Regions from separate parts of the Shewanella sp. A22 genome, predicted to be linked through region 3. Evidence: predicted binding sites of a transcription regulator. Region 3 holds the regulator's gene; each other region holds the start of a gene.
What was found. The regulator FliA, encoded in region 3, starts transcription of late flagellar genes. The targets are predictions, from matches to a motif close to CTAAAGNTNNNNNNNNNNNNGCCGATA.

Region 1 (4,245 bases), on a different contig from region 3:
CTATCATGGTTAAATCGTAATGTAAAAAATAATTGTAATTAGCCACTCGAGCAGATTTATCTTTAGGGTCTAAACCACGTTGTAGCCTTGTGTTATGAGTTGTAATACCGGTTGGGCATGTATCTTTGTTGCATTGAAGTGATTGAATGCAACCTAAAGCAAACATATTTCCGCGAGCTGAAGCAATAAAGTCCGCACCAGTGGCTAATGCCCATGCAACGTATGACGGCATGATCATTTTCCCAGTCGCGATAACTTTGATACGTTGCTTAAATCCGCGTTCATTTAGTATATCAATGAGTAATGGTAAACTTTGTCGTAATGGCAAGCCTACATTATCCATTAACGCTTGTGGCGCTGCTCCTGTGCCGCCATCTGAACTGTCTAAGGTAAAGAAATCTGGCGCATATTCAATGCCGCGGCGTTCAATTTCATCCATCAGCTCTGTTACCCAAGCTGTATCACCTAATACCGCTTTAATGCCTGTGGGTTTACCTGTAATTTGTCTTACTTGATTGATCATATCGATAATATCTGCAACATTATGCAACTCAATATGGCCATTAGGGCTAATAGAGTCTTGCCCTACAGGGATTCCGCGAATTGCAGCGATTTCTTTATTCACTTTGATGGCGGGCAAAATGCCACCTTTGCCCGGCTTAGCACCTTGGCTTAACTTGATTTCAAACATTTTGACTTCTGGATGTTCGGCAATATCGCTAAGCTTTTGTGGATCTAAGTGCCCTTGCTCATCGCGAACACCATATTTAGCGGTACCTATTTGAAATACTAAATCGCACTGACCTTTAAGATGATAAGGGCTTAATCCTCCTTCCCCGGTATTGAGCCAACACCCAGCTTTGGCGGCGCCATGAGATAATGCGGTCACAGCTGGACGTGATAATGCACCAAAACTCATTGCCGAAATATGGCAAATTTTATCGGTAGTATAGGGATGATGACAATTGGGCCCGATTGTTACAGGTATAGTATTATGTTTCTCGTGTTCGCTGACGGGAAAAGCTGAGTTCATGAACATGATAGTGCCTGGTTTATCCAGCACTTGGGTTGAACCAAATGAAATTGTTCTATCTACATTTTTAGCCGCGCGGTATACCCAACTTCGTTCGGCACGATTAAAAGGCAACTCCTCTCTGTCTTGAGCAAAAAAGTATTGCCTGAAAAACTCGCCTTGCTTTTCAAAGATGTACCTAAAGCGACCTATAACGGGATAGTTATGTCTAATGGCTTGTTTGGTTTGCAGTTTATCTGCGATAAACATGTAAATGACTGCGATTAATAAGGCCCAAAGTAATATTAAAAAAAGACCTGAGAAAATATCAATTCCCCACATAACCCAATGTTGTTGTGGCATATTATTATCCTTCAATAAAAAACATTATAGCCGTCAAAGGGATTTTTTTCTCAATGTTGGCCTAACAGTGCTTAGCTGTGTCCAATATGTATTGACTATATCGCTAAATTTTTAACCTTACTATCAATCGATTGTTTCGTGGTCAAATAAAGTGGTTTTTATTATGATTTTTGGTGTGAGGTAACTGAAAAAGTCTGTTAATGCTATACATTAAATTGCTTCAATAAATCATCGTGTTATCTGCACTTTTTATCATTGTACTCTATCAATTATTACGTAAGTATCGGAGTTAAGAGCCTATGATGTATTCATGAGATGCTGTTTCGTTGAACATTTTTTGATAGGTCCACACAATCTAATTGGTGTGTCGAATGCGAATATTTTTGATTATGGCTTCAGATATGTGTTTTCTGGTCGATAATTAAGCTATCTGTCATATTAAGTGAGAAATTATTATGGACGTTAAACATTCAGCTTCTGCGCAAGTGCCTACTGCACGAGAAAATAAAAACACTGCGACCACAACAGTAGCTTCGTCAACCTCAGCGGCTTCCAATAATCCTAGCTCGGAGGTTAATACATCGAGTAACGTTTCCGCTAATCAGCTCAGTCGTCAAATGATGAATAACACCATTCTTGCCGCGCAAGAAGAAGTGAGTATTGCCGCTGGAGACAAGTCCATGGCATTACTGTACCGAGCAGCGATAGAAGCCATTAATGAAGAGCTTGCCCCATCGTTAGGAGACAATTCTGTTCAAAAAAGCATAGATAACGGGGTAGATTATTCGCCTGAAGCGACAGCGGATCGTATTGTTAGTTTTGCCACTCAGTTTTTTTCGGTGCATCAAAAGCAAAATCAATCCATGGGGCACGATGAGCAAGTTAATAGTTTTATGGTAAAAATTGGTGATGCTATTGATAAAGGTTTTAAAGAAGCAAGTGAGATATTGTCTGGTTTAAAAGTATTGGAGGGGGACATTGCTGCAGGCGTTGATAAAACCTATGAATTGGTACAGCAAGGTTTAGCACAATTTAAGCAAGATAACTTGACTAAAGATGGATCAGAAAACGTGACTCAAGACACATAGTCTCCTATGATGAAGCTTAGCTTTCATCGATAAGGATAGTGACTATGTGGACTATGGGAAAGGTGATTGAACGCATTGATTGGAATGATAAATTATTCTCGCTGCGTATCAAAGCTGATATCGAACCTTTTATCGCTGGTCAGTTTATTAAGCTCAGCCAAATGCGTGATGGTAAGCGTATTGCCAGAGCGTACTCTCTCGTTAACCCGCCTGGCACTGAATACGTCGAAGTGCTTGCCGTGGCAGTTGAAGACGGACTGTTATCGCCTGATTTAAAAGCATTAACCCTTGGCGATAGTATTGAAGTCACATCTAAAGCTGCTGGTTTTATGACGTTAGATGAAATACCTCACGGCGCATTACAAGGTAAGCATTTGTGGTTTTTGGCAACTGGGACTGCTGTAGGACCATTTATTTCAATGTTGGCCACGGATGAACCTTGGCAGCGTTTTGAAAAAATCGTTTTAGTTTATGGTGTGCGACTAGCTGAAGATTTAGCCTACCTAGAGACGATTAAAAAACTTGTTGATAAATACCCTCAGCAGTTTGTGTTTATTCCTGTTGTGACTCGCGAAGATTACCCCGAAGGCTTATCATGCCGCATCCCTGATGCTATTAATAGTGGGCTTCTTGAGCAAAAAGCAGGACTCGATATTAATATTGAACATTCCCAAGTTATGATTTGTGGTAACCCTGGAATGGTCTCGGATGCTCAAGTTGCTTTAGTTGATAAAGGGTTGACTAAAAACCTCCGGCGAGCGCCAGGGCAGATAACGGTTGAAAAATATTGGTAACCGTCATAACTACTGTGTTTTGATAAGGCATATACTCCAACAATATGATTGATAAATGCTATAAATATATTGAGTTAAATCGGAATGTTTTTTCCGGTTGGGGCTGAAACAATACTTGCTCCTTTTGATATGATCACTTACCCTGTTGTAACTGATAACTATTATCAGTTGTGTTTATAATAATGAATATTGTTCAATTAGGGAGCGTTGATTAATGAAATTGCTAAAAAGTGTCGTATTTTTAGGGGTAGCGAGTGTGGCTTCTTCTGTCAGTGCAGCAGATGCATTAACGGTTTATTCTTATCGTCAAGCTTTTTTGATTGAACCTATTCTTGAAAAATTTACCGAGCAAAGTGGTGTTGACGTTAAAGTGGTGTTTGCCAAAGATGGCATTGCTGAGCGTATCGCACGCGAAGGTCGTTTATCTCCAGCTGACGTGGTGTTGACGTCAGATTTTTCTCGTCTAATGGAGTTAGTCGATAAGGAGCTGGTTGCTCCCGTCGAGGACCCCGTGATTAATCATAATATTCCGGCTCAATATCGCTCACAACAAAATGATTGGTTTGCATTAACAATGCGTGTGCGTAATGTCTATTCTTCTAAAGAGCGTAGCGGTAAAATAGATATTGACTACGAAGATTTAGCCTCTCCTGAATATAAAGGCAAAATTTGTACTCGAAGCGGTAAGCATCCCTACAATATTGCGCTTGTAGCATCGATGATTGCCCATGATGGTGAAGCAAAAACCAAAACGTGGTTAGAAGGCGTAAAAGCTAACTTAGCACGTAAACCTCAAGGTAATGACCGTGATCAAGTATTAGCTGTTAAAGAAGGCATGTGCGATGTGGCTATTGGTAATAGCTACTACTTTGGCAAGATGCTAATGGATAAAAATCAAAAAAGTTGGGCAGAGGCTGTTGAAATTAATTTTCCAAATCAACAAAATCGTGGTGCCCATGTCAACGTATCAGGTATGGCACTGGCAAAA
Region 2 (4,245 bases), on a different contig from region 3:
CTAAGCGTTCAGCAAAAGCGTCGCATAATTGGGGTTTATCGCTCGGTACTTTCACTAAAATACGATCATATAAACGTTGTACTTTGGCATCGTCATCCACTTTTTTAAGTACATTACGTATATTGGTTTCAAGCATTTTGGTAAAGCGCATTCTTACCGACTTGCTCTTCATCATTATTTCAGGGTATAGCTTTACAATAAACTTCATGGGGCGTCCGCAGGTATCACCATCTTAATAGCACTACATTCAGTATCGCTAAGTGAAATTGGTATAATACGTTGATAATAAATTAAAAAAAAGCAAAGCTTGGTACACTCGATTTGTTCATGACATCAAGTGGATCACTCAGCATATGCAATAATTCGCGGATTATACCAAAGGATGACTATTAACCAAACATATTCACTTTTTTATCTGCCATTTGTTAGACCTAATAATACCAATCCTATTAAAGATGTGATCTTTCAGCGGGAGTTCAAAGCGCTGTAGGCAAGGCAGATGATTGAAGCGAATAGTGATCCTCGGTAACAAGCTCCTGCGTTACTCTACCTCCAGCATCTGACCGCTATGGATGGTGGGAATGTCTTATTTTTTATGGAAAAAAATAGACCATGCAGTCGTATTTTGAAAGCATCTAACGAAGCATAAAGGACTTTGAAACCCGCCAGAATGGAGTCTCTCAGGTATTTCACTTCTGTGTTACATCGATTTAAAAGGCAACAACCATTTCTACATCAATGTGCCTTGAATTGAAAAACCTGAGAGACTCTGAACTGACCAGATATTTAATGAGATTGGTATAACAGGATTCATAGCTTAATACTTATACTTAAAACAAAAACGCAACCTCTTTTAGTACCAAGAGATTGCGTCTGTGTTTATTCACAAAAAGAATTATTCAGTAACGATTATTTCATTCGACTCTTTAGGTTTACCTTGCTCAATAGAAATTTCGACACGACGGTTTCTGGCTTGATTCTCTTTTGTATCATTCGCAACCAAAGGATGATTAGAAGCCTCACCAACCACTTTCATACGCGTCTCATCAAAACCAGGCACTCTTCTTAGTTCATGGGCCACCGAAACAGCCCGTTGACTTGATAATGCCCAATTAGAACTGTACAGCTCGTTACTAATATCGGCACCATCTGTATGACCAGACACGGTAACAATCCCAGGGACATCCTTTAACAGCTCACCAATTGATCGCACAATCGGCTTAAACTTAGGTTGTAGAAAGCCAGAACCAGATGCAAAAGAGCCTTTTTCACGAATTCGAATAATAATTTGCTGACCTAATGATTCAATTTCAATGGCACCATCAACAATCTCTTCATTGAGCTTTTCGGCCATTTTTTTAACTTGCTCGTTAATGTTCTCTTGTGAAGAAGCGGCATCTTTTTTAACAGCTTCAGCTTCTTGCTGAGCCGTTGCGGCGGCATTTCCCCCACGTTGTTCACCACTTTGTTTTTGAGTGCCACCAGCACTGTCTTCTTCACCAGCCTGATATTCTATCGTCGGCTGGGTCATTTCATTGGTTTGTTGATTAATAATTTCAATGGGGGTGGGATCAGGACGACCAGGGCGAAATTCAAGTGCGATTACCGAGGTCCCCTTAGGAATATCCTTTACTTCAACTTTATTTTGTACACCAAATGCATACTTCATTGAACCAGCGATTTGCTTAAACTTCATCACGTCCATTTCAGAAAACGCTAATAATAATACGAAAAAACACATTAGCAACGACATTAAATCAGCAAACGTCGCAAGCCACATAGGGGCCCCTGCAGGTGGACAATCACACTTGGCCTTAGCCATGAGTTACTCTCCGTCCGTTGTGTCGATATTACGCAGTTTTTCTGCTAAATAATTCTTTAAAAAGCCTTCTATCACTCGAGGGTTTTGACCATCTTGAATCGCTAACACCGCATCCATAATTAAATAACGATTAAGCAATTCTTCATTCATGCGCAATGACAACTTATCCGCCATAGGGATTGCAATCATGTTTGCAATCATTGCACCATAAAGCGTCGTTAATAGTGCCACAGCCATTGAAGGACCAATGGATTTAGGGTCATCCATGTTAGATAACATCGCCACTAGACCCACTAGGGTACCAATCATTCCCATCGCGGGAGCAACATCACCCATGGCTTTAAAAATACCAATCCCGGCTTTATGTCGCTCTTCTGTCAACGCAATGTCTTTTTCAAGCGCATTTCGCACCACATCGGCATCATGACCATCAACCAGCATATCAATCGCTTTTTGCATAAAACTATTGGTAATTACCGCTTCTTCTAATGCTAAGAATCCCCCTTTACGAGCCGCATCAGCCATCGTAACCGACTGCTCAATCAAATCTTCGGGTTTATCCAATTTGAACATAAAAGCTTTTAAACCAATCTTAATTGAACCTAAAAATTGCTTTAGGTTAAATTTCATCATCACAACAAATAAAGAGCCTGCCACAACAATCAGAATTGACGGTACATCGATAAATAAGCCAACACCGCCACTGGTGGCCATCGCGCCAATAATAAATGCAAAAGCACCGATAATACCTATTAGGGTAGCTAAATCCACAACATCTCCTCAACCGCAGTCATTACGCTGCTTATGTTCAGCTCACAGTATATAACCTGAATAGCCAGACACCATATTGTATAAACAATGTTATCCATCGTTATGTATTACCGCACAATTTTCAATACTATTTTACGCTAACAATCACAAATCATAACTACTTATCGGACAAACTCGGCTCAAGTTTAGCTTGTTTTTACACATTCTAAACAAAATTCAATAACAAAGCGTGCTGTTGAGCAAATATCCAGCGACTGTATTTGACCGATACGTTGGGCTGATATACCTTGTCACACGCTGAATGAAAGGAATGATAATTGTGGCTAAAAAACCAGAAAACCTCAGTTTTGAACAATCACTAACTGAACTTGAAACCATCGTGGCGCATTTAGAGCAAGGCGAAGTGTCACTAGATGACGCACTAAAACAATTTGAGCGCGGCATAAAATTAGTTCGTCAAAGCCAAAATAAGCTTGAGCAAGCGCAGCAAAAAGTCTCTATATTATTAAATGAAGATGATGCTGAACTAGCACCGTTCACAATTGAAAATGAATAACTGTCAAAAAAGTGTGTATTAAATAATAGGGCTTAAATAGGTGCTAGCTGAAGCGATAAAAACATACCAAACCCGCGTTAATGGTATTCTTAACCAACATTTAACCCTGCTCGATGATGCTGCGCCCGACTTAAAAGCAGCCATGCTTCATGGGGCATTATTGGGTGGTAAACGCATTAGGCCTTTTTTAGTCTACAGTGTAGGTGACATGCTTGGGGTAAATATTAATGCACTTGACAAAGCGGCCGCTGCAATTGAGTGCATTCACGCCTACTCGTTAATACACGATGACTTACCCGCAATGGATAATGATGCGCTTCGTCGTGGCCAGCCTACGGTTCATATTGCATTTGATGAAGCGACCGCTATTCTTGCTGGCGATGCACTGCAAACATTGGCCTTTGAAATAATCACCGAACCATCTGATCACTTAGCACCGACGCAACAGCTAGCCATGGTTAGAGTATTAGCAAGAGCCTCTGGTTATCAAGGTATGTGTGGCGGACAAGCGATTGATCTTAGTTCGACTGATCACAGTATTGAATTAAGTAGGTTAACTGAGTTACATAACAAAAAAACCGGAGCGTTAATCAGTTGTGCTGTTGAGCTAGCGTTAATCGCTGCGAATATACCAGACGCACACTATCAACTGATGATGAAATATGCCCAAACGCTCGGATTAGCATTTCAAGTACAAGATGATATTTTAGATATCATCGCCAGCACCGAAGAGCTAGGCAAACCACAAGGCAGCGATCAACAATCGAATAAAAGCACCTTCCCGAAATTACTAGGTCTCGATGGTGCTAAAGCCTGTGCAGAACAACTAATACAAGATGCACTATCAGCGCTGACTAAATTACCATACAATAGCCAGTTAATTGCAGACTTCGCCCACTATATTATTGAGCGAAGATTATAATAAAGAGTCAGAAAATCTCGCTATGAGTTTCGATATTTCTAAATTCCCAGTACTAGCAAAAGCTAATACACCAGAAGAATTAAGGAAGTTACCTCAAGGTTTACTTCCACAAGTGTCTGATGAACTTAGACAATTCTTACTTGAGTCTGTGGCTATTTCTAGCGGACACTTTGC
Region 3 (4,245 bases):
ATCGGTAATTTCGTCGCTATTATTCGCAGTTGGAGTTTTTGGAGCCTCGGAGCCTTGATTAGTATCAGATACTTGAGGTGCTACTGGACCTTTACCACCGCCATGCAATGCATCAAGTAGCGCTTCAAATTCCGATTCGTCAATCTCATCAATACTGCCAGAATTAGAGATCTCTTCTGATTGAGTATTAAGATCTTCAATGTACTCAGGTTCGCTTGACTCAACAACACTCTCGATAGGTTCAGGCTCTTCAGCTGCCATTTCTGAAGGTAATGGTGCACCTGAACTTAATAATTTAAGCTTCGCAAGCAATTCAGGATCTGCAGGGTCTTGGGTTTCCCCCTGTTGAGTTTGAGCAAACATGGAATTAATGGCGTCGACAGCTTGCAAAATGATATCCATTAATTCTGCATTTACGCCACGTTTACCAGTGCGCAATAAGTCAAACGTATTTTCGGCTTCGTGACATACGTCAACCATGGGTTTTAGGCTTAAAAAACCTGCTCCACCCTTAACGGTATGGAATCCACGGAAAATAGCATTAAGTAAATCACTGTCATCAGGATTATTTTCAAGGGCAACTAGTTGCTCTTGTAGAAGCTCTAAAATCTCACCAGCTTCGATTAAAAAGTCCTGGAGTATCTCTTCATCAACATCAAAGGACATTAAATTGACTCCTAATTAGAAACCCAGACTTGATAGCAGATCGTCAACTTCATCCTGACCAGTCACAACATCTTCACGCAATTCTGCATGCATGATTGGACCTTCTGCTTCTATCTTATTATCGTTTATAGCTGGCGATGATTCGGTAACATGATCTCCAAACACAGTTAACATTGAGACCAAATTACTTTCTACTTCACGAACTAAATCTATTACTCGGCGGATCATTTGACCCGTTAAGTCTTGGAAGTCTTGCGCCATCAAAATTTGATTTAATAGCTCACGTAGACGATTAGAATCATGTTCGCTATGCGACATAAACTGCTGAACATCATGACAAAGTGATTTAAACTCACTTAATTGTATATCACGACGCATCAGCTTATCCCACATGGGCGTCACAGATTGTATATTACTAATGATGGTATCGGCCAAAGGTAGGCATTCTTCAACCGCATCCATAGTTTTATTTGCAGCTTGTTCTGTCATATCGATAACATAATTCAATCTTTCTTTAGCATCCGGTATTTCGGTATTAGCTAATTCAGATAAACGGTTATCGACTTGAAAATCTCTTAGTGCACTATGGAGTTGTCGAGTTAACTTACCGACTTCTTCAAAAAGCTCACGCTGTAATGGCGCAGCAAGCTCCCTGATTGCGTCATCTGCTTTGTCTTGCTTACCAGAAGTAAGCAATTCAACAAGTTCTTGGGCCTGTTCGAGAGTGATTAACCCCGATATTGATGCCTGCATGACTTATCCTTGCTTATGCGAGTCGTTCAAAGATTTTATCTAACTTTTCTTTTAACGTTGCTGCGGTGAAAGGTTTTACCACATAACCATTAACACCGGCTTGCGCTGCTGCAATAATCTGTTCACGCTTAGCCTCTGCGGTTACCATCAATACCGGTAAATGTTTTAATGAATCATCTGCACGAATTGCTTTAAGTAAATCAATACCTTGCATTCCCGGCATATTCCAATCTGTTACCACGAAATCAAAGTCGCCTTTTTGTAACATAGGTAGGGCTGTTGAGCCATCATCTGCTTCTTGGGTATTATTAAATCCCAAATCTCGCAACAAGTTCTTAATGATACGCCTCATTGTTGAAAAATCGTCAACAATGAGAATCTTCATATTCTTGTCCAAGGTTTCCTCCGGTGAGCTGACACTCGTTTGCTCTAAATAAGTTATTATTCTTGTGTCCAATGCTTGAGCTTAGCTTTTAATCTGAGCATTGCCTGACTTAATATCTGGCTTACTCGCGATTCGCTAACCTCAAGGATGGCACCAATTTCTTTTAAATTTAATGCTTCGTCATAATATAACGATAATACTAACGCATCTCTTTCTGGCAATGTTTTAATTGCTTCAACCAGTGCAGATTGGAATTGAACTTCAGCAAGTGAGTCAAAGGTTTCATCTGGTGATTCGTTGTCTGTAATTAACACATCTTGCGAAACACCAAGATCTTCTATGCCTATGATTTTACCAACAGAAACATCATTTAAGATATGATGGTACTCATCGAGCGACATATCAAGTTTTTCGGCAATTTCTGTATCATGAGCATCTCGTCCAAGCTGTTGCCCTAATTCATCAATCACCTGTGCAACGCGACGATTATTTCGGTGAACAGAGCGTGGAACCCAGTCACCACGGCGAATTTCATCAATCATTGCACCACGAATTCTGATCCCTGCAAAGGTTTCAAACTTAGCGCCTTTGCTACAATCAAATTTAGATGAAGCTTCAAGTAACCCCATCATTCCAGCTTGTAATAAATCATCAAGTTGCACCGATGCTGGCAATCTTGCCAGCATATGATGGGCAATTCGCTTTACCAACGGTGCATACTGTTCAACAATAGACGTTTTGTTATCGAACTGAGTATACGCAGCGGCTTTATTCACTCGTCCTTCCTTCTTCTTGTATCGGCTTACGTTGTACAAGACGTTCAACAAAGAACTCTAAATGACCACCTGGCTGTTGTGGAACAGGCCAAGTCATAATTTTATTGGCTAACCCGTGATAAGCAATCGCTGAAGGTGATTTAGGATAAGCTTCAACCACTAACTTTTGCTTACGAACAGACTTCCGTAAATTTTCATCAAATGGAACTGTTGCCACCAATTCTAGAGCAACATCTAAAAATCTGTCAGTCACTTTACTTAGTTTAGCAAATAATTCCATACCTTCACGTAAACTACGCACCATATTTGCCACAATTTTGAAGTGGAACACACCATGCTCACGACTTAAAATCTTAATTAATGCATAGGCATCTGTAATTGACGTTGGTTCGTCGCACACCACAATCAGCACATCTTGTGATGCACGAGAAAAACTCAGCACCATATCAGATATGCCAGCAGCAGTATCAACAATTAAAATATCAAACTGAGTACGCATTTCACTAAATGCACGGATAAGTCCAGCATGTTGTGCTTGTGTTAACTCCACCATCGCTTGTGAACCCGAGGTAGCAGGAACAATACCAATACCTTTAGGGCCTCGTACAATGATGTCATCTAATTCGGCATCTCCGGACAAAACATGAGATAAATTTTTCTCTGCACGTATCCCAAGCATGACATCGACGTTGGCTAAGCCTAAATCGGCATCGAGTACTAATACGCGTTTGCCCTTTTCGGCTAATGCAACGGCGGTATTAATTGATACGCTTGTTTTGCCCACTCCGCCTTTGCCGCCGGACACGGCAATGACTTTAACTTTATCGTTATTTGGTTGATTCATCATACGTAAACCACTTGCTTGATCCCGACTCATATCTTTACTCAAATGCATAGGCTGTGTCATTAGACCACACCGTGTCTTGTGACGTTTGTTGTTCTTTTTCGTTTAATGCAGCTAGCGCTTGCTTCGCTAATGCTAATGTATCAGCCACTTTCATGTCCTCAGGAACACGTTGACCGTCAGTTACATAACTCAATGGTAACTCATTTTGAATCAATACGCTCAATGCACCAGCAATTGATATTGACTCATCCAATTTGGTGAGAATCGCACCGGACAATGGAATACGCTTAAAATGTTCTACAGCATCTTGCAATACACGACGTTGGCCCGTCGCTGACAAGACTAAGTAACTCCGGATGGGGATCCTACTATTTGCTGTCAAATTATCAAGTTGTTGATATAGACGCATGTCACGTTGTCCCATACCAGCGGTGTCAATTAACACTAACTTACGATTTCTGAACTGATACAGTATTTGTTCTAATTCGGTTAAATCATGTGCTTGCTTAACTGGACAGCCCATTATTTTGCCATAAGTCGCTAATTGCTCATAAGCACCAATACGGTAATGGTCAGTAGTAATTAATGCAACTTGCTCAGGTCCATGATGTGCGGCAAAACGAGCAGCAATTTTAGCTAAAGATGTTGTTTTACCAACACCGGTAGGACCAACAAATGCTACAACTCCACCGCGTTTGACAATATCATCGCCTTGATTGTCAAGTAAATTAGCTAAGCTTTGCGGTAATGCACGTACTAAATCAGCTGGAGTATAATGTTGACTCAATCCTGCTAGTTTAGCAGCTACTGCAGGAGAA

Region 1: the regulator FliA is predicted to act here: its motif matches at 1,769-1,795, upstream of ACWXWT_RS02375 (DUF5610 domain-containing protein).
Region 2: the regulator FliA is predicted to act here: its motif matches at 2,756-2,782, upstream of pomA (flagellar motor protein PomA).

Annotation. Positions count from the first base shown of each region.
Region 1 covers NZ_JBSQBN010000006.1:27,631-31,875, forward strand. Annotated here, with positions in the region: gene ACWXWT_RS02370 (FMN-binding glutamate synthase family protein) at 1-1,375, opposite strand, end outside; gene ACWXWT_RS02375 (DUF5610 domain-containing protein) at 1,831-2,463, shown strand; gene ACWXWT_RS02380 (ferredoxin--NADP reductase) at 2,508-3,257, shown strand; gene ACWXWT_RS02385 (extracellular solute-binding protein) at 3,472-4,245, shown strand, end outside.
Region 2 covers NZ_JBSQBN010000096.1:5,608-9,852, forward strand. Annotated here, with positions in the region: gene thiI (tRNA uracil 4-sulfurtransferase ThiI) at 1-208, opposite strand, end outside; gene ACWXWT_RS15430 (flagellar motor protein MotB) at 896-1,822, opposite strand; gene pomA (flagellar motor protein PomA) at 1,826-2,593, opposite strand; gene xseB (exodeoxyribonuclease VII small subunit) at 2,913-3,149, shown strand; gene ispA ((2E,6E)-farnesyl diphosphate synthase) at 3,190-4,071, shown strand; gene dxs (1-deoxy-D-xylulose-5-phosphate synthase) at 4,094-4,245, shown strand, end outside.
Region 3 covers NZ_JBSQBN010000001.1:23,200-27,444, reverse strand. Annotated here, with positions in the region: gene ACWXWT_RS00130 (chemotaxis protein CheA) at 1-666, opposite strand, end outside; gene ACWXWT_RS00125 (protein phosphatase CheZ) at 682-1,419, opposite strand; gene cheY (chemotaxis response regulator CheY) at 1,433-1,816, opposite strand; gene ACWXWT_RS00115 (RNA polymerase sigma factor FliA) at 1,861-2,580, opposite strand; gene ACWXWT_RS00110 (MinD/ParA family protein) at 2,573-3,457, opposite strand; gene flhF (flagellar biosynthesis protein FlhF) at 3,462-4,245, opposite strand, start outside.